4 regions of the Alicyclobacillus hesperidum subsp. aegles genome follow, and region 2 is predicted to be linked to each of the others. Evidence: predicted binding sites of a transcription regulator. Region 2 holds the regulator's gene; each other region holds the start of a gene.

Region 1 (6,151 bases), on a different contig from region 2:
TTCGGAATGACACCCTCAAACGGAATCTGTGCCGTCTTGTGCTGACCAAAGTCGTTTTCATAAGCGAAGCGTATCGTTTCCCCGTTGCCATAGAGCAACTTATGCAACGCTTCGTCTGGCAACTCTGCGACCGGCACCGTAACATCGATCCCGAACGATTGGCAGGCGGCCCGTAATAGCTCTGGATAATAGTTTGAAAAGGAACCCGCCCATGGAACGATAGCGCCCTCTTCAATACTGAGCGCCGGGTTGGGCACCACCAGCTGCTCGTCCACCTCCATATTGACGCCCAGGCCCAAACACGTGTCACACGCGCCAAACGGACTGTTGAACGAAAACATGCGAGGCGCGAGTTCCTCCACGGAAAATCCACAATTTGGACACGCCGCATTTTGGCTAAACAACATTTCCTCGCCGTCGATCACGTCAACCAACACAATGCCACCCGAAAGCCCGAGTGCAGCCTCCAATGAATCGGCTAAGCGACTGGCAATATCATCGCGAACGACGAGGCGATCAACCACGACTTCTATGCTGTGCTTGCGGTTTTTTTCCAACTGAATGTCATCTTCAAGCTCGCGAACCTCGCCATCGACGCGCACACGGACATAGCCCGCCTTGCGCATCTGCTCAAACACCTTCTGATGCTCACCCTTGCGCCCACGCACCACGGGAGCCAAAACCTGCAATCGTGTGCGTTCAGGCAACTTCACAATGCGGTCGACCATTTGCTCGACCGTCTGTGATTGGATGGGAATATGACAATTCGGACAGTAGGGACGCCCTACCCGCGCAAACAGCAAACGCAAATAATCATAGACTTCTGTCACCGTGCCAACTGTCGAACGCGGATTGCGGCTCGTCGTCTTCTGATCAATGGAAATGGCCGGCGATAGGCCATCGATACCATCGACATCCGGCTTGTCCATCTGACCGAGGAACTGTCGTGCATACGCGGAAAGCGACTCGACATAACGTCGCTGTCCCTCGGCATAAATCGTATCAAACGCGAGCGACGACTTGCCCGATCCGCTCAGTCCCGTGATCACCACAAACTTGTCGCGCGGGATTTTGACGTCGATGTTTTTCAAATTGTGCGCACGTGCGCCGCGCACGTAGATGAAATCCTGAGGCATCTCGTTCTTCCCTTCTTCCCACGCTTGCGATCACGATGCATCCATCAATTCGGCAATCATATCGCGCAACTGCGCAGCGCGCTCAAACTCCAAGGCCTTCGCCGCTTCACGCATCTGCTGCTCCAGCTTGGCAATCAGCTCTTTGCGTTCACGTCCTTTAAGAGCCTGTGCCTGTTCGGCGACGGCTACATACTCCTCATGGGTGTCCGCTACCTTCGTCGTCTCGACGACATCCCGGACTGCTTTGCGAACGGTCGTCGGCGTGATGCCGTGCTCTTCGTTGTACGCAATCTGCTTGGCTCTACGTCGCTCTGTCTCGTCGATTGCGATCCGCATCGAATCTGTAATTTGATCCGCATACATAATGACTGTGCCGTTGGCGTTGCGAGCAGCGCGTCCAATCGTCTGAATGAGCGACCGATGCGCGCGCAAAAAACCTTCTTTATCAGCGTCGAGAATGGCAACGAGCGATACCTCAGGCAAATCAAGGCCTTCGCGAAGCAGGTTGATGCCAACCAGGACATCAAATGCGCCCTTGCGCAAATCGCGAAGAATCACCATGCGCTCAATGGTCTTGATATCAGAGTGCAGATACCGCACTTTAATGCCAATCTCCTTGAGGTAATCCGTCAAATCCTCGGCCATCTTCTTGGTCAGCGTCGTGACGAGTACGCGCTCATCGCGGCGGATGCGGTCGCGAATCTCGCCGACGAGATCGTCAATTTGGCCTTTAATTGGGCGGACGTGAATGATGGGATCGAGTAATCCCGTCGGGCGAATGATCTGTTCGACAATGCGCTGCTGGTGCTCCTCCTCATACGGCCCGGGCGTTGCACTGACGTAAATACACTGCCCGACTGCTCGCTCGAACTCCTCAAACGTCAAAGGGCGGTTGTCCGCCGCAGACGGAAGCCGAAAGCCATGTTCAATCAACGTCAGCTTACGCGTTCTGTCACCACCATACATCCCTCGAATTTGTGGCAGGGTGACGTGAGACTCGTCGATCAGCGTCAAAAAGCCCGGCGGAAAATAATCGAGGAGCGTGTTCGGAGGTTCGCCTGCAGCACGGCCTTCCAGATGCCTGGAATAATTCTCAATGCCTGAGCAAAATCCCATCTCCAGCATCATCTCGATATCGTACATCGTTCGCTGTTCAAGCCGTTGTGCCTCAAGCAACTTATCTTGCGAACGCAACTCGTGCAGCCGCTCCCGTAACTCCTCACGGATGCGCTCGATGGCCGCCTCCAATCGAGGCCGCGATGTGACAAAGTGCGAGGCCGGGAAGATGCTGAAGTGATTGCGCCTGGCCACGACTTCGCCTGTGACTACGTTGATTTCCGAAATGCGATCGATCTCGTCGCCAAACAGTTCGACCCGAATGGCATGCTCGTCGCGGGACGCCGGAAAAATCTCGACAACATCACCACGCACGCGAAATGTACCGCGAATGAAATTGATGTCGTTGCGCTCGTACTGCATATCTACTAAGCGCCGTAACATCTGGTTGCGATCCATCGTCGCCCCAACGCGCAACGACAATACATGCTGGCTATATTCTTGCGGACTACCAAGACCATAAATCGCAGACACACTGGCAACCACAAGCACGTCGTTGCGTTCGAGGATGGCAGCCGTCGCGGAGTGCCTCATTTTATCGATCTCATCGTTGATCTTCGCATCTTTTTCGATATAGGTATCTGTGGATGGAATGTACGCCTCCGGCTGATAATAATCGTAGTAACTGACGAAATACTCGACTGCGTTGTTCGGAAAAAATGCTCGAAACTCTGCTGCCAATTGCGCTGCCAGCGTTTTGTTGTGGGCGATCACAAGAGTCGGCCGATTCAACTCGGCAATAATATTGGCCATGGTAAACGTCTTACCTGACCCGGTAACGCCGAGCAGCGTCTGATGGCGCAACCCGCTGTCCACACCGTCGACCAACTGCTCAATGGCTGCTGGTTGATCACCTTGCGGACGATAGTCTGATACCAATTCAAATTTTCCCGGCAGGTTCTGCACTTCCATCCCCCCTGACCACAAACATACGTTCGCCACTGTACACAATATCACTGAAACGCCAAAAAGGGAACGAGCGTTCCCTATCCAGCGGCATTATTCCATTCACATCAATCGAATCTCATTATAAAGAAGTGGGGAATCCTGTTCAATGAACTGCGGAGGGAAGTCAGGAAAGTTTAGGAGTTTACAAGCACGGCCTGCCACACAGCTTAGTTACCAGCAGGCAGTGTCTGTACGGTTCCCGGCGAGTACGCTTTTCGCAATACGACAATGTTAACTCGACGGTTTGCCTGACGCCCTGCAGGCGTATTATTTGGCGCGACGTTATGGTATTGTCCATATCCCATGCCCGCCAACCGCGTCGGATCGATCCCATGATTGCTCAAAAACCGCACAACACTCATCGCCCGAGCTGCTGATAACTCCCAGTTCGACGGGTAAATTGGTGTGTCAATCGGCTGCGTATCTGTATAGCCTTCCACCACGATACTATTGGTAATTTGTTTGAAAAATGGGACAAACCCCGAAATGATGTGTTGTGCACCAGGGAGTAACACAGCTTGCCCCGTGTTAAACAACGCCACGTCACGCATCGTGATTTGCACACCGCGTGCTTGATCTTCTACCTGCACTTCACCATTCAAATGGTGTGCAGAGATATATTGCTGTATCTCTTTAAACAATTGGTCCAGCTGTTGCTGATCTTGCAAAGACGACTGCGATTGATTTTGTGCTTTCTGCTTAGATGCGCCATTCGGGGCTGTCAAGTTGTCGGGAAACTGCGTCCCGTTGTTCTGGTCACCGCTGTTCAGCAACGCGGTCGTCCCCATTCCATTGAGCGGAATCTGCTGTCCGGGATGCAGCGCCTGATACAACGATTGAGCCAGCGTCGCAAACCGCGTTTTATCAATGGTCGACATCGCAAACATCACGATAAAGAAAACCAACAAGAGCGTGATCAAATCGGAATACGTAACCAACCAGCGCTCGTGATTTTGGTGTTTTTTAGGCCTCTTGCGCCGCGCCACTGGAGACACCCGCCTTCTTGTCTATCCGCTCAGAAGCCGCCAGGAATGACATCAACTTCTGGCGCAACACATTTGGGTTCTCGCCTGCCTGAATCGACAAGATGCCTTCCACACTCATCTCGCGTTCAAGAATTTCCTCCTGCGAACGCACACGCAACTTGTTCCCTATTGGCATCCAAAACACGTTTGCACTGGCTACACCGTATAAGGTCGCGATAAACGCTGTGGCAATCTCGGGTCCTAGTTTACTCACATCGCTCAGGCTACCAAGCACGTGTACCAGGCCCATAACCGTACCGATAATGCCCATCGTCGGTGCAAACCCTGCAGCTGACTCAAACAGATTGATACCAACTTCATGGCGCTGCTCAATGTAGGAAATCTCCGTCTCGAGCATCTCTTTGACCAATTCCGGATCGATCCCGTCAACGATTAGGCGAATGCCATTGCGAATAAACGGATCCTCAAACGAATCGACGTGGTCTTCCAAAGCAAGGATTCCTTCTCTACGAGCCATTGTCGCCAAGTCGACCAACTGTTCGATGGTTGCGTGGGGATCACGCTTCGGGGCCATAAACGCAATTCGTAAGTAACGGATGATGGACGTAAAGGATTTCATTTTATTAGAAAGCAAAGTCGCGCCAATCGTGCCCCCAAACACAATCAACATCGCCGGCGGCTGAATCAGCGCACCGAGCGCCCCTTTGTCCAAAACATAGCCGCCGACCAAGCCTACGACGGCAATCACCAAACCTAATATCGTTGCGAGATCCATACACTCGCCTCCTCCTCCGGCCAACGGCCGACAGTCATTCCGCCTGTGGTTGCGTCACCGTAACATGTGGCTTTTTCGCACGGCGCAAGTAGATTGTTTCAAGAAACCCAAATGGGCGGTTCAAACGGAGTGCTGGCTCGTCGCTGGAGACAACCAAGAGGAGGCCGAGATCGTGCCGCTCGCCCTCGAAAATGGGACTACTCAGCAGGCGTACTTCCCCATCCGCATCTACCACTTGAAATCTTGCATACGCCGGGTTTTGTTCCATGGCGAAGTGAATATCATACTCGGTATGTACCGGCGACTGATTGACATGCGTGACAATCTCGCCTGGCCGAATGCCGATTTTGTCGCTTAGTGAACCACGAATCGTATATAGCACGCGCACGCCCCGATTGTTTGGCGTGTATAACGGCTCCACAGTCGAGTCAATCCGCCGCCAAAGGAAACGAAATACTTCAGCGATGAGAATGAGTAGAATGGCAGCCCAAACCGCCACAAGCGGAGCGTACAGGCGGGCAAGCACAAAACCAGCCGCTGCCACCAGTGCGCGCACCAAGTCAAACCAGCGAACATGCATCAGCGCTCGCTGCGGCCGAAGGCCGGTGAATACGGCGTGGAGTCCGAACACCAGCGGCAAGATTCCGATTTCGATCGGCTGACCTAGAGGCATCCGCCAGGGATGGAAGCCGGACTGCCACATCAAGGCATGCCCCCCCAGAGGATGCATCCAGACAGCCACAGGCATGGCATAACCCAGTTGCAGTTTGAGCGCACCAATTCGCCTGCCCCGTCGCGACGTGAGCAAGGCCGGCAGTATGGCATCGCGCACGCCCCAAAACGTCATGATACATTCGGCACAACAACTCACAGCGACAATCGCCAGCCATGCGCCAATCGGAAAGGATTCAACTACGTGCAACCATGACCATCCGATTACACGCGATAGATGTGCCTGGCGAGCGCAAAATGAGATGACTGCGGCGGCTGCGACTGCAAATGGCGTGGCCGCAAAGCGTGATCGGATCACGCCGAGCACAATCGACACGGCACTCACATAGGCTATCGACTGCCACGTCACCGAGACACCGCAAGCAAACAGCGCGATGGACCCGACCAAGCCAACCAGGCAGGCCCTTGCGTAGCGCAAAATGAGCGTCCGGCCGATGCGAGTCACACGAATACCAAAC
Region 2 (6,151 bases):
AACCTGATCTGGCACCGGCTTGGAATGCCTTGCAATCTGTGCCTGAACGCATACTGCAAATTGGTGAGGGCGTGTTTCTGCGCGGATTCGCCGACTGGTTGATCGATCGTCTAAACGCAGCCGGTTCATCTGTCGGCCGGATCGTCATTGCGGCTCCCCGGCCTACCGGTGCCCGTAATATCGAACGCTTTCGCAAGCAGGACGGTTTGTACACCGTCCTCCTCCGCGGTATGGAGGATGGACGCACCGTCGACCGACAGGAAGTTGTGTCTTCCATCTCGCGGGCCATTGATCCGCATCTTCAGTGGAATGACTTCCTTGCCTGCGCTCGTCAACGCGAGATCGATGTTGTGATTTCGAATACGACGGAACTTGGCATTCAATATGCGCCACAGCAGTACGTAGTGGGCCAGGTGCCGACGACTTATCCAGCCAAACTCGCTGCTTATTTGTATGAACGCTATCAGGTGTTTGGGGGCGATCCGAAGGCGGGCGTGACCATCTTGCCATGCGAGTTGATCGACGATAATGGTACGCGCTTGCGCGAGATCGTGATCCGCCATAGCCAGGAATGGGGATTGCCAGCAGCGTTCGTCGAATGGGTGAGGCTGCACAATGTGTTTTGCAACACCCTTGTCGACCGCATTGTCACACCGTTTACGCCGGAGGCCGACGGTGCTCCGGAGCTTCCCTACACAGATGAACTTGCGGTCGTCGCCGAACCGTTTCACATGTGGGCGATTGAAGGTGGCGATCATCTTCGTGCACGCTGGCCGTTTGCCGAGCTTGGGTTGTCGGTGTATTTCGTTCCTCGCATCGAGGACTATCGCCTGCAAAAAGTGCGTGTTCTCAACGGTGCGCATACGGCCATGGCTTGTTTGGGGCTGCTTGCCGAAAAGCAGACCGTCCTTGACGTGATGTCGGAACCGGTGTTGCACGCATTCGTCGAACGCCTCATTTGGTCGGAAATTGTACCGACGGTTGCCCCTCAGGTTGGCGATGAAGAGGTGCTTCGAAGATTTGCCAAAGACGTGATTGATCGTTTCAACAATCCATTTCTGCGACACGCGCTGACGTCCATTGCGAACAATTCGCTTGCGAAGGCGCGCATCCGCCTTGTGCCTACCATCGTCGAATATGCGGCTCGTCACCGGGTGAGCCCAGCGTTGGCAGCGGCGGCTATCGCGCTGTTGTGCTACGCCTGCCACCCGTCCTGCGCACAAGAGGCTATGGATGACCCATTGCGCAGTCGGTTACAGGAGATCTGGGTCAGCGAAACGGAAGCAGGTTTGGCTGGGACAGTGACACAGTTGTTGAAAGCCTCCGATGTCTGGGGATGCGATCTCGCCATGTTGCCGGGAATGACCGACATGGTCCAGGACGTGATACGTCTTGTCCAGGACCGGGGCGTGGTGCAAGCGATTGCTGATTGGCTCCAGAGTACGCCAGTGTCTGAACCGATGAGGAGGTGATGCGGTCCGCACGTGAAGTGATTCTGTACTCTGCGCTTGACGGGCCGCAGTCGACACCACCAGGATGAACAACCGGCGGTCTCGGAATGGATGTTTCGAAGATTATGGAAAGGGGACTTGTACACGCATGCAAACGAATGCGTCACCATCAGATGCAGGTACGGCAAAACTCGGGTTTGTCGTCGCCGTTGTCGTGATCGCGTCGCTGGGCGGGCTGTTATTTGGCTATGATACAGGCGTGATCGCAGGGGCAAATGAGTTTTTGAAGACAGAGTTTCACATGGGTGCAGGTATGACCGGCTTGGTGTCGAGCAGTATCGATCTCGGCGCGATGCTCGGCGTGCTCATTGCAGGCTATTTGGGAGATAAAATCGGCAGGAAGAAAGCGCTTTCCGTTGCAGGTCTTATTTTCATCGTTTGCAGCATTCTCACGGCGCTTGCGACAAACGTCGCGGAATTGGTGATCGGTCGCTTCATTGGTGGCGTCGGTATCGGACTTGCGTCACTGCTATCGCCTTTGTATATCGCGGAGATAGCACCGCCGAGAATTCGCGGGCGGCTTGTCGGGTCCAATCAGTTGGCCATTGTGTCTGGCATCTTCATTGTTTATTTCATCAATGCCGCTATCGTCAGTTCGCACACCGATGCGTGGAATCAGACGACAGGTTGGCGTTGGATGTTCGGGATGGGAGCCATACCGGCAGTTTTGTTCTTCCTGCTCTTGTTCTTTGTTCCGGAAAGTCCGCGTTTCCTCATGGCTCGCGGCCGTGAGCAACAAGCAATAGCCATTCTGGAGCGCGTAAACGGGCGCGAGCAGGCCCGCGTGGATGCCAAGGCAATCCGCGACTCCATCGACATGGTGCCTGACTCTCTGTTCCGCGAATTGTCGCGTCCCGGCATTCGCAAGGCTCTGTTTGTCGGCGTTCTACTTGCCATTTTCCAACAGTTCACCGGTACCAACGCCGTTGGCTACTACGCCCCTATGATTTTTAAGGCGGCCGGTGCTGGTACGAACGCATCGTTCTACGACACCGTGTGGATTGGTGCCATCAAAGTTATTTTCGTTATCGTGCTGATGCTTATTGTCGACCGCGTCGGCCGCAAGCGTTTGCTTGTCTGGAACGGTGGGTTTATGGCACTGTTCCTTGTCATCCTTGGCATCGCGTTCTCGTTGCCGCACATGCTAACATGGTTGGTGTTAGGCTTAACGTTCCTTCATACCATCGCGTATGAGTTGTCATGGGGTGGCGGCGTTTGGATTGTTCTATCTGAAATTTATCCGACTGCGATTCGTGGAAGAGCGATGTCCATTGCTTCCTTTGCTCTCTGGTTTGCAACCTATCTGGTGGCGCAGTTCTTCCCAATCCTCTTACAGGCAATCGGCGGTACCTGGACATTTTGGATTTTTGCCGTTTTCTGCATCGCTATGGCGGTGTTCATGAAGAAAGTGGTGCCCGAGACGAGCAACAAGTCGATGGAGAAGATTCAGACGGACTGGATTCAGGCAGGCAGCTCGGATTCGACGTCCAATTCGATTTAAGCACTCTATTAAAGAAAACTGGTGGGTGGCAACAGGATGCCCCCACCAGTTTTTTTAAGACTAGCGGATATACCGGAATACACCGACAACTTTTCCGAGAATCGTCACATAGTCGTAGTACAAGGGAGCCATGTGCTTGTTTTCCGGTTGCAGCCGAACTCGTCCACCCTCCCGGTAAAACCGCTTGACGGTCGCCTCGTCTTCCTCCGTCATGGCCACGACAATATCGCCGTTTACCGCGCTAGCCTGGCGTCTAACGATGACCAGATCTCCGTCTTGAATGCCGGCTTCAATCATCGATTCACCGACAATTTGCAGTACGAAAACCTCATCGTCTTTTACCATGTCTCGCGGCAACGGAAGGTATCCTTGCACATCCTCGATGGCCGTGATAGGCAAACCAGCCGTGACGTGTCCGACGATAGGGGCAAATACGGGAGCTTCATCGGTGACATTCTGGGTTGTATCTGGCGAGGACTCGTCATGTGAAATCAATTCGAGTGCTCGAGGTTTCGTCGGATCTCGCCGCAAATATCCCTTTTGTTGCAGGCGCTCCAAGTGGCCATGCACAGTGGAACTGGAAGCAAGCCCGACAGCCTCGCCAATCTCGCGAACCGACGGAGGATATCCTTTTTCCCTTATATTTTTGCGGATAAATTCAAGAATCGCTCGTTGTCGCGAGGTCAGTTGGCTCACCGTCCACACTCCCCATGCCTAGATTTGCCTTTATCGTATCACAGGATGGGGAATGTGGCAAACGTTTGTTCGCACCAAGGGGATTAGACGAGGCCAAGGTCGGCTAAAGCATCGGCGACGCCTCCTGAAATTGCGCTCGAAGTCACGCATTTGGCGACCTCTTTCACGTCGTCAGTGGCATTGCCCATCGCGTACGAGTAACCCAAGGTGCGGAACATGCCGACGTCGTTGCCGCCGTCGCCGATGTGCACCGCTTCTTCTGGGGAAATGCCAAGATAGTCGAGGAGGCGGAGGGCGCCAATCGACTTATCGGATTTTCGCCGCTGGAAATCGACGGCTTGCTCGTGCCAGCGATAGATATAACAGGCGGGGAACTCCTGTTCAAAGATGGCGTCCCACTCGTGCGTCATAAATGCATTAATTTGAAAGACGCCGATGTCTTGTACCCGATCCGCCAACGTCGGTTCGTAGGAGATGGGCGGGAAGTCGTATGAAGCCAGCACAGGCAGGTATTCATCGGGCAGTGGTTCGAGGGAAAGTGCGTGATCATGCGTGTGCACGATGGTGAAGATGTTGCGCTCGCGCGCCTTCTTGAGGATCCCTGTGACGACATCTACGTCAAACGGCATCGCGAACAACTCGCGATTACCCGCTTTCACAAGGCCGCCATTAAAATAAATCCCATAGGGAATATGCAATGCCTCTTGAATGTGTTGTGCGTGGATGACGCTGCGTCCCGTGCAAACGGCGACAGGGATATTGCTCTTGAGCAATTCAGCGACGGCAGCGGCGCTCCGTGGCACGATCTCGCCGTTGACGTACAATGTCCCGTCGATATCGAGAAATACCATTTTCACGTGTTGTCCGGTCTTCACCTTGGACGCCTCCCATCTGTCAGCCGCGTCACCAAAATCGATCAGTCGGACTCTCATTATACACAATCTTGGCACTCGATAGGCACGTCCCCCAAAAAAGGGGCCAATTGATTCCGATCCGCCCCTCCGCTATGATAGCCATATTGAAGACATGCAGGAGGAAACGTATGCGAGCGACAATGGACGCCCTTGTATCACTGGCAAAACGGCGAGGCTTTATCTTTCCAGGCTCCGAAATTTATGGCGGTCTCGCGAACACGTGGGATTACGGTCCACTCGGTGCCCAAATGAAGCACAATATCAAACGCGCCTGGTGGCGCCACTTTATTGAACAAAATCCGTATAACGTGGGCCTTGACTCGGCTATTCTCATGAATCGACAGGTTTGGGTCGCATCCGGTCACGTCGAGAACTTCCACGATCCGATGATCGACTGTCGGCAGTGTAAGTCGCGCTTTCGTGCGGACAAGCTAATTGAAGAGGCTGCTGCCGCGCGCGGCGAGGAAGTGGTTGTCGACGGCCTGCCATTTGCAGAGATGGAGAAGCTGGTGGAGCAATATCAAATCGTGTGCCCGGAGTGCGGTGCGCAGGATTTTACCGGCATTCGCCAGTTCAATATGATGTTCAAGACATACCAAGGCGTGACGGAAGACGCATCCAATGAAGTGTATTTGCGCCCCGAGACGGCACAAGGTATCTTCGTCAATTTTAAAAATGTACAGCGCACCATGCGCCGAAAACTGCCGTTCGGAATCGGACAATTCGGCAAAAGCTTTCGCAATGAAATTACGCCCGGCAATTTCACCTTCCGCACGCGCGAATTCGAGCAGATGGAGCTAGAGTTTTTCTGCGCCCCCGACGAAGACATGAAGTGGTTCGCGTACTGGCGTCAATACTGCTACGACTGGCTTGTGTCGTTGGGCCTACGCACGGAGAATCTGCGTTTTCGCGACCACGAAAAAGAACAGCTGTCGCACTACAGCAAGGCGACGACGGACATCGAATACCAGTTTCCGTTCGGTTGGGGCGAGTTGCTCGGCGTGGCGGATCGGACAGATTACGACCTAAGGGCGCATGCAACGAGTTCTGGCGAGAACATGACCGTTCAGGAAGAAGGGCAGGAGCCATTTATTCCGTACTGTATCGAACCGGCCATCGGCGCCGATCGCCTGTTCCTTGCGATTTTCGCCGACGCGTATGACGAGGAAGAGGTCGGCGAAAACGATACACGCGTCGTCTTGCGCCTGCATCCGAAGCTTGCTCCGTATCAGGCGGCCGTTTTTCCGCTGTCCAAAAAGCTCGGTGAACGAGCTGAAGCCCTGTATCGCGACCTAGCCAAGCTTTACAGCGTCGACTATGACGAAGCCGGCTCCATTGGCAAGCGATATCGGCGTCACGATGAAATCGGTACGCCGTTCTGTATCACATACGATTTCGAATCCGAAACGGATCACGCAGTGACCATACGCCACCGCGATTCGATGGAACAAGAGCGCGTGCCGATGGCGAACGTAGAAGCGTGGTTGGCAGATCATATCGGCAAATCTGCTCCATGGTGATGAATTTCG
Region 3 (6,151 bases), on a different contig from region 2:
TGCATCAATATACGCTTCTTCCTAATACAGCGGGTTGCCACACTGCCGAAGAGGCCGTTCGCACGGCGCGCTTAGCGCGCGCTGCCGGCTTGTCGAACTGGGTGAAGCTCGAGGTCATCCCGAATGACGGCACGCTACTGCCTGATCCGATTGCAACGGTGGAGGCGGCGGAACAGCTGGTAAAGGAGGGGTTCGTGGTCCTGCCGTACACGACAGACGACCACACAGTGGCACGTCGCCTGCTGGATGTCGGCTGCGCCACCATCATGCCTTTTGCTTCCGCCATTGGCACCGGACAAGGACTCGAAAGTCTCGAGCGTATTGCGCGAATCGTGGATGTGGTCGCAGGCCGCGTCCCGGTCGTCGTCGACGCGGGCATCGGTGCCCCGTCGGATGCGGCACTTGCCATGGAAACGGGTGCAGATGCCGTATTGGTGAATACGGCCATTGCAAAGGCTGGCGATCCAATCGCCATGGCGCGAGCTATGGCGATGGCTGTGGAGGCGGGCTGGCTGGCGCGGCAGGCCGGCAGAATTCCACGTTCCGCCGTTGCATCACCGAGTAGCCCAGAGTCCGGACGTATCGGATCCGATGCTACTCTAGTGCAATCGTGAAAGAAAGTATGAACTCGCCAGGTTCACAAAGGGGTCACGGTATGAACGACGAACGGTATTCGCGGCAAATTCGATTTCGCCCCATCGGGGGCGCGGGACAGGAGCGGTTGCGCGCCGCTCGCATCGCGATTGTCGGCATGGGGGCGCTGGGAACTGTGTCAGCAGCCCAATTGGCGCGGGCAGGCGTCGGCTATGTGCGCGTGATCGATCGCGATGTTATCGAACCGTCCAATTTGCAACGGCAGTCGCTGTATACTGAGGCAGACGCCAGGGCGGGGCGACCGAAGGCGATTGCCGCGGCGGAGGCTCTGCGTGCCGCAAACAGCGATATCACGGTGGAGCCTGTGGTCGATGATGTCCATGCTGGGAACGCGGAATCGCTGTTGGCCGATGTCGACGTGATTGTGGATGGATCGGACAATTTTCAGGTGAGATATCTGTTGAACGACGTCGCTGTTAAACACGGCCTGCCGTGGGCGTACGCGGGAGCCGTCAGTTCGCATGGAACGGCGGCGTTTTTCCGGCCTGGGCAAACGCCTTGCTTTGTTTGTTTGCTCGGGCCAGATGCTGGGGGTGGGCACGACACATGCGAAACGGTGGGCGTTATTGCACCCGTGGTGGCGATGGTTGCGTCCTATCAGGTCGCCGAGACCCTTAAGTATTTGACAGGCAATCTGGATGCGCTCAGCGACGCCATCTTCCAGGTCGACGTGTGGCAGAATGAGTTTCATCAAACCGCCCTCGGCGGGCCCAGTCTGCAGTGTCCGTGCTGCGTAAACCGAGAGTTTCAAGCGTTGGCGGGCAGTAGAGGCGCTTTGACCGTTTCGCTATGTGGCAGGCAGACTGTTCAGGTGCGTCCAACCACCAGCCGCCCATTGTCACTTGACAGACTCGCCGAACGCCTGCGGGCGCTTGGCGAAGTGCGTGTGAATGAGCACTTGCTACGTTGGCAACACGGCGAAATTGCCATCAGTGTGTTTCCAGACGGCCGCGCCTTGGTTCATGGCACGGACGATCCTGCCCGGGCCCGCAGTCTGTATGCTCAATACATAGGCATGTAAATGCCAACAGAAATATCGTTTCCCAGAAAATGCAATTTCAAAGGGGCAACGTGAGTTGCCGACTTTGCGGCTCACGTGTCCTGGCGACCGGTTGCGTCGATGGTACAGATTCGATGTTTACGCCCAAACTGCGCACCATGGCAGTAGCCTTGGCGATGATCTGGCGCCGGTACCACGGTGGTGCGTATGGCGTTTTGTACAACTTTTCATACTGCTCCAGCAGGTGCGGGTACGTTTGGCGGAGGGCGTCGAAGAACCAAGGTTTGACTTCCGGCGCCAGGCGCAGTATGGAAGGCATAACAAAGTGTGCTCCGTGTGCCACAGCCTGTTCGATCACGCTATGCATTTGAGCCTCGCCGTCACTGATATAAGGCAAGATGGGGGCGAGGAAGACGCCAACCGGCAGCTTGTGTTCTGCGAGCTTGCGCACGGTGGCAAGCCTTGTTTTGGGGGCGGGTGTCGCTGGTTCGAATGCCCTCCAAATGTCTCCATCCAGCGTATGAATGCTCAATTGAACGGATTCCAACCGCATTCGTTTCAAAATATCCACGTCTCGTAGAATCAAAGGCGATCTCGTAGTGATGGTCGTCCAAATTTGGTATTTTGCGAGCACCTCCAGACAACTTCTCGTGATTTCCCGCTTCGCTTCAATGGATTGATAAGGGTCTGTTGCGGTGCCGATGGCCAGTGTGCCAAACGACGTAGACAGACGTTCAAGATTGCCACCACAGGCCCGCAACTTCGTCTCAAGCTGCCTCTCCAAAGCTTCTGGTATCGCCGCTTTGACCATGACGTGTTTGCGAAATGTGTCATCGGCGGCAAATCCAAGGAAGCTATGCGTGGACCGCGCATAGCAAAATGCGCAACCATGCGAACATCCTCGATAAGGATTAAGCGACCACGCGAATGGCATGCTTGGTGCTTGCACTTTATGAACCGCCTGTTTCACCGCCATGTCAACGTATTGCGGAGCCTCCAACACGGCGTAACACCCTTCCCCACAAAAAACGAACATATGTTCTGGGTATGAGCTTACACGATGTATGGAGATTGTCAACTGATCTTCTTAAAGCCCAAATGGTTCCATAGTGCAAAACCAATCTGTGTATGCTACTGTATATACAGCTAGCAAAAAGTCAGACACTCGTAACTGTGAAGATGAGGAGGCTGCAGCGTTGCAGATCGACTTTCATACAGAACAGCTCATTCGCTTGGCGTTGGCAGAGGACATCGGGCGAGGCGATTGCACCACGATGTACACAGTGGATCCGGCGCTACAGGCCCGTGCTGTCGTGTGGGTGAAGGAGCCCAGTCGCATTGCTGGCTTGCCGCTCGCGGAACGCGTATTCCACACGGTCGATCCCACATTGCAATTTACGTACTTGGCTCACGATGGGGATGACCTGGCGGATCGGCAGGCGGTTTGTGAGATTGTGGGCAAGGCATGTTCCATTTTGACCGCAGAGCGGACGGCCTTGAACTTCTTGGCACGACTGACGGGGATTGCGACAAAGACGCGCGATGCCGCAAATCTGATCGCCGGAACGAAGACCCGGTTGCTCGACACGCGCAAGACCACACCCGGATGGCGCAGCATTGAGAAATACGCGGTGGCTGTTGGTGGCGGCTGCAATCACCGCCATGGCTTGGACGATATGGTTTTGATCAAGGACAACCACATCGCAATGGCTGGTGGTGTGCGCGTGGCTATTGAGCGCGCGCGTGCGCAAGTCGGCGTTGCACAGAAAATCGAAGTCGAGGTCGATACCTTGGAGCAGTTGGCAGAGGCCCTGGCAGCCGAGCCCGATATGATTCTCCTCGACAACATGTCGACGAGCCAACTTGCTCAGGCCGTTGCCATGTCGGACGGACGGGTGACACTCGAGGCATCTGGCAACATGACGTTGTCGCGTTTGCCAGAAGTCGCGGCGACAGGCGTGGATTACATTTCGATGGGCGCTTTGACGCATGCGGCACGAAGCATTGATGTGGGCCTCGACATCGAGCCGTTCATGACTTTGCGAGTGGGGGATCAGCCATGAATCAGGACACGGCGGACATCGTCATCATCGGTGCTGGGCTTGCTGGCATGGCGGCAGCATTGGCGGCCGCGGAACACAGCGATGTCGTCGTGTTAAGCAAGACGGGCATCGCTGGCACCAATTCATATTTCGCGCAAGGTGGCATTGCGGCCAGTGTTCACCCCGCCGATCGCGCGGCTTGGCATATGGAAGACACCTTGGCTGCAGGGGCAGGTTTGTCAGATCCCGCTGCCGTGCGAACGTTGACGGATCTGGCGCCGCAGGCCATCGCATGGTTGGTGGGCACAGGCGTTGCCTTCGATCGCGATCGCAAAGGCCAACTGCGCCTTGGCTTAGAAGGCGGACATGGTCGTTCGCGGATCGTCCATGCCGATGGCGACGCTACAGGACGCGTGGTCGTACAGTCGCTCGCAGGCGCTTTGGCTGAGAACGGACGTGTGCGAATGATCACAGGCAGTTTCGTCGAGGCCGTGGTGAAGGACGTCAGTGGCAGGGCCATTGGCGTTGTCGCCAACTGCGATGGCGAGACGACGTTTTGGCGGGCTCGCAAAGCCGTTGTTCTGGCAACCGGAGGAGCCGGACGGTTGTACCCACATTCGTCCAATCCGCCCGGGGCGATAGGTGAAGGATTGGCCTTGGCGTATCACGCAGGAGCGGTTCTGGGTAATCTCGAATTTATACAGTTTCATCCAACTGTAGTCAACGATGTAAGCGGCGACGCTTTGCTCATCTCCGAGGCGGTGCGTGGGGCGGGCGCACAACTTGTCGATGCGTGCGGCAAACCGCTGTTCGCGAACCGGAGCGACAATCTGCGAACGCGCGACGTCGTGGCACGCGAAATTTATCGTGCACAGCGCGAAAGGGGCCCCGTCTTTCTCGATGCGACGGGCGTTTCTCATTTTGACCAGCGGTTTCCAAACATTTCGCGTCGGCTTTCGGAAATCGGGATTGATCCGATCACGTCGCCGATTCCTGTCACGCCCGCTGCACACTTCATGATGGGCGGCGTGATCGCACGAATGAACGGCGAGACCTCGGTTCCCGGCCTGTTTGCCTTGGGGGAGGTTGCGTGTACCGGGGTTCATGGCGCAAATCGGCTAGCGAGCAATTCTCTTTTGGAGTGCGTCGTTATGGCGAAGTTGTTCGCCCAAGCCATGCGCCATGCGCCATGCGCGCCGAGATTGCCCGAGGCCGATGTCGAATCGCGGATTTGTGCCGTCGAATCGGAGGCGGTCTTGTCACAAGTGCAACAGGCAATGTGGAATGGCGTCGGGATCGAGCGAACGGGTACGGGCTTGTTGGCAGCACACCATACATTGCTCGATCTCGCCAGGCAGCGGCCGCAATCGGCAGCCGCGTGCGTGGCATGGTTGATTTCGCAGCTGGCCATGGCACGCGAGGAAAGCCGCGGTGCCCACTTTCGGTCGGATTACCCCATGCCAAAGCTCGCCTTTGCGCATAGCAGCGAGATTGTGAAGTCGAGAAGTACAACGATTCGAAGTGAGGAGACGGTATACGGATGGCGATGACAGTCGAACAAGGTACGTTGTTGGAACAAATCCGCGTTTGGAAAGAGAAGCGCAACGCGCTGATCCTTGCTCATAATTACGAGCTGCCCGAGGTGCAGGACGTCGCTGACGTGCTCGGCGATTCCCTGGCATTGGCGCGTGCTGCCGCAAAGACATCGGCAGACGTGATTGTCCTCTGTGGCGTCCACTTTATGGCGGAGACAGCGGCGATTTTAAACCCCGAGAAAACGGTACTCCTGCCGGATGCAGAGGCTGGCTGTTCCTTGGCCGATTCGATCACGGCTGATCAATTGCGGGCATGGAAAGCGGAGCACCCAGGTGCGGTGGTTGTCTCGTATGTCAACACATCTGCGGAAGTGAAGGCAGAAAGCGACTACTGTTGCACATCGGCCAACGCAGTCGACGTTGTACGCAGCATTCCTGCTGATAAAGAAGTGCTGTTTTGCCCAGACATGTTTCTCGGTTCGTACGTCAAGCGGATGACAGGGCGCGAGAACATGCACATTTGGCTCGGTGAGTGCCACGTCCATGCGGGCATCGCTCCGGCGGATATTGCCGATACCTTGGCTGCGCATCCGCAGGCTGAACTTTTGATCCACCCAGAATGCGGGTGTTCAACTTCCAATATGTATCTGCTCGCAGAAGGACAATTGCCGGCGGATCGCACACACGTGCTATCGACAAGCGGCATGTTGGAGCGAGCGAAAACGTCGGGGCAGGACGAGTTCATCGTGGCCACTGAAGTGGGAATCCTGCATCAAATGGAACGGCAGAATCCGCACAAACGGTTCATTCCGGCCAATCGCAAGGCCATTTGTCCGTTCATGAAAATGATCACGCTGGAGAAGGTGCTTGCGTCTCTCGTCGAGATGCGCACGATCATTTCGGTGCCTGTGGAAACGGCG
Region 4 (6,151 bases), on a different contig from region 2:
AATTGCGTTTGAACAATAATATGGAGCCTGATACGTAAAGGGATTTTTGAACTTGACCACAGGATCCTATTACGTCTGAGAAGTGATCGTAAGGTACTATTTATCATAATTGGGTCATGTGGTTTTTATAGTCAACTTAACATCTATCCTCAGGTGTTCAAGGTTCTTTGAACATACGAGGTTTCATTCATCGAATTAAATAACCAGAATATCACATGTGTGCAACGTGTTTTGCGGTTTGGTTCCTTGTAAGATTTTTTGGGGTATAATTTGAGTATTAGGTGGCAATTCCGACATGGTTTTTGGCACGGAGAATGTTGATGCAAATCCTAGATATAGCGGGTTGGGTCATCGATGAAGACCGGCAAGCGCCGGGTACGAGACCTAAACGTTGGGTAGTGAATCCTGATGATGGAACTCAATGGTTGTTCAAACTTCCTCGTGAAAATACGGGTGAGGCCTGGGCCGAACAGATTGCTTCAAAAATTGGACGTGCAATCGGCTTGAAAACGCCCGAGACTTCTTTGGCCATATCCGGGGATTCAGTTGGTTCGCTCTCACTCAACTTCATTAAGCCTGGAGATGAGTTCTTCGAAGGTGGGGACCTTATCAGCAGAATGTATACGGCCTTCGACCGATACAGTCTCAACGATTACAACATTAGTGTAATTGTTGAGGTTTTGCAAGAATACGGATTGGATAAGGATTTCATGGCGATTCCTGTATTCGATGCTTTTATCGGGAATCAAGATCGACATTGCGACAATTGGGGTATTATCCGGTCTCGAGACACGTTTAAACTTGCACCGTTGTACGATAATGGGTGTTCCTTAGGCCATCTTGTAAAAGATGAAGACATCCCTGACATGTTAAGGGATGAAGAGCGGTTCTTGGGATTCATTCGCCGAGGTAAATCGTTGATTGGGTTGCCGGATCGAAAGAAGCCTAAGTACCTTGAACTTTTGACCCACATACAAATGAAATATCCGAATGTAGTCTTCAAGAATTTAGAGTGCTTGGAATCCTTAACAGACAGTGCTTTAATTGCGATCCTGAACGAAGTGCCCGATGCCTACATGAGTCCTATCAAGAAGGACTTTGTGCATCATCTCATAAACAAACGGAAGAACTGGATTTTAAACTGGAGAAGAAATGTGGGATAAAATGCTGAAAAACCAATCTGAGCTTTGGCTGATTTGGCAAAATCCGTTTTCCAGGCAACGGTATCATGTAGGTACCTTGGTTCATGATGCATCCGGATATTATTTTACTTATAGGACGCAAGGGCAGCGCTCTGTTCAGGATGCCCTGATGGACGGGTATCAACCTCATCTGTCTTTTCCCGATCTAAATAAGGTCTACCAAGCACCAAATCTTTTTGCGGCATTTGCCAGACGTTTACCTGACCCTAGGAGGTCAGATTTCAAGACTATTTTGTCTGAACTAGGGTTACCTGGCGACTACACACCAATGGATTTATTGAATGCTACTGGTGGACGGGTGGCCACTGATACCTATGAGTTTGTTAAACCTGTTGAAACCCATTTCGGGGAATTCGCAATTGAGTTTTACGTAGCGGGATGGCGCTATTACGACGGTGATGCCGTTGTCGGACAATTGAGCAACGGGCAGACTGTTAACTTAAAGTCGGAACGGGATAATCCGAGGGATGGTAATGCTGTAGTAATTCTCAGTTTGGGAAATCGGAAATTAGGCTATGTTCCTGCTTATTACAGTTGGTTTATGAATGAGGTCATCAGGACCAAGAGCGATTTCAGTGCAGTGGTTAAAGAGTTCAATCCTAACGCTGATGAAAAGAGCAAGTTACGGATTGAAGTTCGAGGTAGACTGCGTAGGAATGCCCCTACGTTTTTATCACAACTGTGTGCAGTTTAAAACGGAACAGTCGCTTACAGCGACTGTTTTTTAGATATCCTCTGCAATCTCTTGGTACCTTCCTCCGCTCTATCTGTGAAATTGTGCTCTTTGTCACCCCACAAGTCTTTCACAGATACTTGAACAACATAAAAAATCCACTTCCTTTCTTTGTTTTAACTACAGAAAGGAAGTGGTCGTTAGGAATAAACGTTGAGAATAAAACAGTGGTCAGGGTGACCACTGTTTTATTCCTTCAAAAATCCACGAAAGCCAGTTGTATCAGGGTTTGGTCGGAATGACAGGACTCGAACCTGCGACCTCACGGTCCCGAACCGTGCGCTCTACCACCTGAGCTACATTCCGTCGCATCCACGCTTATTTACGTCCTTCAAAAACGGACAAGTAGTAATATAGCAGATGGCCATTTCAGAGTCAACACATTTAATTCATACGGATTTGTCCAACGGCGTGTTCGAAAACCGACGGAATGAGGCGAACAAATGATCGCCTTGGGTGGACGAAACTGTTATACTCGTGTGTAGTATAGCGCAGCGGCGCGCGAAAGGTGATGCGTACGTGGCACGGACGGAGCTGGATACAAACTCGATTGTGCACGGTTTAAACGATGAACAAAAACGGGCGGTGCAAACCACAGACGGCCCGCTGTTGATTCTGGCGGGTGCTGGCAGTGGTAAAACAAGCGTATTGACGCGGCGAATTGCCTATTTAATTGCCGAACGACGGGTGCCGCCTTGGGCTATTCTCGCCATTACGTTCACAAACAAGGCTGCCCGCGAGATGCGCGAGCGGATCGAGCAGCTGGTGGGGGCAGTAGCGAGTGACATTTGGACGTCGACATTCCATGCGTTGTGTGCTCGTATTTTGCGCAGAGACATACAACATCTCGGCTACTCGACTGCCTTTACAGTGCTTGATGCGGCGGATCAGCTTTCCGTCGTCCGCCGCGTGATGCACGACATGAATATCGATGTGAAAAAGTATGATCCACGGGCGGTGCTTCACCAAATCAGCCAACATAAAAATGAATTGCGATCCGCCACGCGGGTTGTGGACCAAGCCGGATCGCCCTATGAAAAGCTGATCGGTCAGGTTTATCAAGAGTATGAACGTAGACTCAGAGAGAATCAGTCGCTCGATTTCGATGATCTGTTGCTGAAAACCGTAGAGCTTTTTCGATCCGTCCCGGATGTGCTGAACTACTACCAAAACCGCTTTACACACATCCACGTCGACGAGTACCAAGATACGAACCATGCACAGTATGTGCTGGTCAAGATGCTTGCAGAGAAACGCAAGAATCTGTGTGTAGTCGGCGATTCGGATCAATCCATTTACGGATGGCGAGGTGCGGACATCCGCAATATTCTCGATTTCGAGCGGGACTACCCGAATGCGACGGTCATTCGCCTTGAACAAAATTATCGTTCTACGGGACGGATTCTGCGCATTGCCAACCAGGTGATTCAAAACAACCAGTTGCGGCGCTCGAAAAACTTGTGGACAAGCGCGGGTGAAGGCGAAAAAGCGCGCCTGTATCACGCCGCGGACGAACGGGCTGAGGCTCAATACGTCGCAGATCAGATCGAACGACTTGCGCAGAACGGACGCACTTATGCGGACTTCAGCGTCTTGTATCGGACAAATGCTCAATCGCGCGTGATCGAAGAAGTGTTTCTGCAGAGGGGCATTCCGTATCGGATTTATGGCGGCGTGCGGTTCTACGAACGCAAGGAAATCAAGGATGTCCTTGCGTATCTTCGGTTGGTCGCCAATCCAGACGACGACGTTTCGTTTTTGCGCGTGGTCAACGTGCCAAAGCGGGGAATCGGCGATACATCTTTAGAACGGCTCGAAACCTATGCACGTGAACACGGCACATCGCTCTTTCGGGCGGCAGAGCACGCTGGCCAAGCGGGTATCGCACGCAAGGCGGCGACGGCGTTGGCTCAATTTGTCGATCTCGTCCTCCTTTTGCAACAGCAGCGTGCATTTCTGCCGCTGACCGACTTGGCAGAGCAGTTGCTTGAAAGATCGGGTTATCGCGATGCCTTGGCTGCGGAAAAGACGTTGGAAGCACAGAGCCGACTGGAGAACCTGGACGAGTTCCTGTCGCTGACGCGCGAGTTCGATGAGAATGGTGTCAGGGACGGAGAAACCGGTGCACTTGAGCAGTTTCTAACGGAAGTCGCGCTCGTTTCGGATACGGATTTGGCAGGTGGCAAGCCGGACCTGAGTGAATCCGCAAACGAAGTCATCATGATGACCCTGCATGCCGCGAAGGGCTTAGAGTTTCCGGTGGTTTTTCTCGTCGGCATGGAGGAAGGTGTATTTCCGCACAAAAGAGCGCTTGATTCCCCGGAGGAGATGGAGGAAGAGCGACGTTTGTGCTATGTTGGCGTCACGCGGGCGAAGGAGCAATTGTTCCTTACGACCTGCAGCAATCGCATGATTTTTGGCGAGCGCCGCTTTTTCACGGCGTCCCGCTTTTTACGTGAAATGCCTTCGACGGATATCGATCACGACGGGTTGTCTACGTACCGCGCCGCGGAGCCTGCGTCTGGAAAGGACGACGCATCGCGGAGGCTCAATCGAGACGGCGAACCAGCGCGTCTTGGCTCCCGTGTCGTGGTTCCGCAGTCCTTTGGTGCCGATCTCACGGTGCCATACAACCCCGGCGATGTGGTGGAACATCGCAAATGGGGGCGGGGCGTCATTATATCCAAACAGGGCGAAGGCGAGCAGCTCGAGTTAATGGTGCGGTTTGCCGATCCGATTGGCGAACGTAAACTGTTTGCGAAGTTTGCACCCATCCAGAAAATCAGTGAATCGTAATGGAGCAGACAGGGTGTACGGTGTTTGGCACAGCACCCACATATTATCGATTGCAGTTGGAGGATATCGATGATGAGCATGACGCTCGAAGAAGCGAAATCGCGCGTGAAAGAGTTGCGCGAGCAAATCGAGTATCACAATCGGAGGTACTACCTCGAGGATAAGCCGGAGATCACAGACGCGGAATGGGACTCGTTGATGCGGGAACTGCTGCAATTAGAGGCTATGTACCCAGAATTGGCCGATCCGACGTCGCCGACACAACGCGTTGGTGCCCCGGTGGCCGAGGGATTCACCAAGGTCGAACACGAAATTCCCATGCTTTCCCTCGCAAACGCGTATTCCGCCGGGGATCTGCTCGAGTTTGACAAGCGTGTACGCCAGGTGGTGGGCGATGCGGTTCGCTATGTCTGCGAATTGAAGATCGATGGGCTCGCCGTCTCGTTGCGCTATGAAAACGGCGTTTTGGTGCAAGGGGCCACCCGCGGCGATGGCGAGGTTGGTGAGGACATCACCCCGAACATTCGTACCATTCGCAACGTACCCCTGCAACTCAATGAACCCGTGAGTATTGAGGTGCGAGGCGAGGCGTATATGCCAAAGCGGGAATTTGCGCGTCTCAACGAGTTGCGTGAGGCGCAGGGCGAGCCGTTGTTTGCGAATCCGCGCAACGCAGCAGCCGGATCATTGCGACAGTTGGATCCTGCTATTGCGGCCTCACGCAGGCTCGGTGTAATTGTATACCAATTGGCACAGCCGGGCGAACACGCGGTAGAGACACACAGCGAAGCCTTGACCTACGTCGCGCGACTAGGACTGCCAGCCCACGGCGAGCGCAAACTGTGTCGGGACATCGAAGAAGTCGTGGCGTATATCGAGGAGTGGGCGGAGCGCCGCCACCAACTTCCGTATGCGACCGACGGCATGGTCATTAAGGTTGACGATCTCGCTTTGCAAGATGAGCTTGGCTTTACAGCAAAGAGCCCACGCTGGGCGATTGCTTATAAATATGCTGCGGAACAGGCAGAGACCACGCTGAGGAGCATTGAGCTCACCGTTGGTCGTACGGGTGCGGTCACGCCTACAGCCGTGTTTGATCCCGTGCAGTTGGCTGGTACTACCGTCTCGCGCGCCTCGCTGCACAACGAGGATTTGATTCGGGAAAAGGACATTCGCGTCGGGGATGTCATTGTCGTGCAAAAGGCGGGGGACATCATCCCTGAGGTCATCCGCGCGCTGCCAGAGCGGCGCACAGAAGAATTGCCGATGTTTCGGATGCCAACCACCTGCCCGCAGTGCGGATCGCCCTTACAAAAACTCAATGGAGAAGTGGCGTGGCGATGCATGAACCCAGACTGCCCTGCTTTGCTTCGCGAGGGGTTGATCCATTTTGCGTCACGGGATGCTATGAACATTGAGG

What was found. Region 2 encodes LexA, which represses DNA repair genes until DNA is damaged. Its sites were predicted from a motif close to CGAACATATGTTCG; they were not measured.
Region 1: the regulator LexA is predicted to act here: its motif matches at 3,177-3,190, upstream of uvrB (excinuclease ABC subunit UvrB).
Region 3: the regulator LexA is predicted to act here: its motif matches at 2,684-2,697, upstream of QMF38_RS02590 (SPL family radical SAM protein).
Region 4: the regulator LexA is predicted to act here: its motif matches at 2,372-2,385, upstream of pcrA (DNA helicase PcrA).

The regions. Positions count from the first base shown of each region.
Region 1 is NZ_BSBJ01000008.1:160,005-166,155, forward strand. Features, by position in the region: gene uvrA (excinuclease ABC subunit UvrA) at 1-1,136, opposite strand, end outside; gene uvrB (excinuclease ABC subunit UvrB) at 1,167-3,164, opposite strand; gene QMF38_RS07045 (flagellar motor protein MotB) at 3,368-4,186, opposite strand; gene QMF38_RS07050 (flagellar motor protein) at 4,164-4,961, opposite strand; gene QMF38_RS07055 (PDZ domain-containing protein) at 4,996-6,151, opposite strand, start outside.
Region 2 is NZ_BSBJ01000005.1:159,753-165,903, forward strand. Features, by position in the region: gene QMF38_RS03620 (tagaturonate reductase) at 1-1,472, shown strand, start outside; gene QMF38_RS03625 (sugar porter family MFS transporter) at 1,600-3,012, shown strand; gene lexA (transcriptional repressor LexA) at 3,073-3,708, opposite strand; gene QMF38_RS03635 (HAD family hydrolase) at 3,792-4,583, opposite strand; gene QMF38_RS03640 (glycine--tRNA ligase) at 4,751-6,142, shown strand.
Region 3 is NZ_BSBJ01000004.1:124,613-130,763, reverse strand. Features, by position in the region: gene QMF38_RS02600 (thiazole synthase) at 1-614, shown strand, start outside; gene QMF38_RS02595 (ThiF family adenylyltransferase) at 656-1,675, shown strand; gene QMF38_RS02590 (SPL family radical SAM protein) at 1,713-2,657, opposite strand; gene nadC (carboxylating nicotinate-nucleotide diphosphorylase) at 2,851-3,717, shown strand; gene nadB (L-aspartate oxidase) at 3,714-5,246, shown strand; gene nadA (quinolinate synthase NadA) at 5,237-6,151, shown strand, end outside.
Region 4 is NZ_BSBJ01000008.1:52,879-59,029, reverse strand. Features, by position in the region: gene QMF38_RS06545 (HipA domain-containing protein) at 282-1,163, shown strand; gene QMF38_RS06540 (HIRAN domain-containing protein) at 1,165-1,896, shown strand; tRNA gene QMF38_RS06535 (tRNA-Pro) at 2,166-2,241, opposite strand; gene pcrA (DNA helicase PcrA) at 2,455-4,731, shown strand; gene ligA (NAD-dependent DNA ligase LigA) at 4,810-6,151, shown strand, end outside.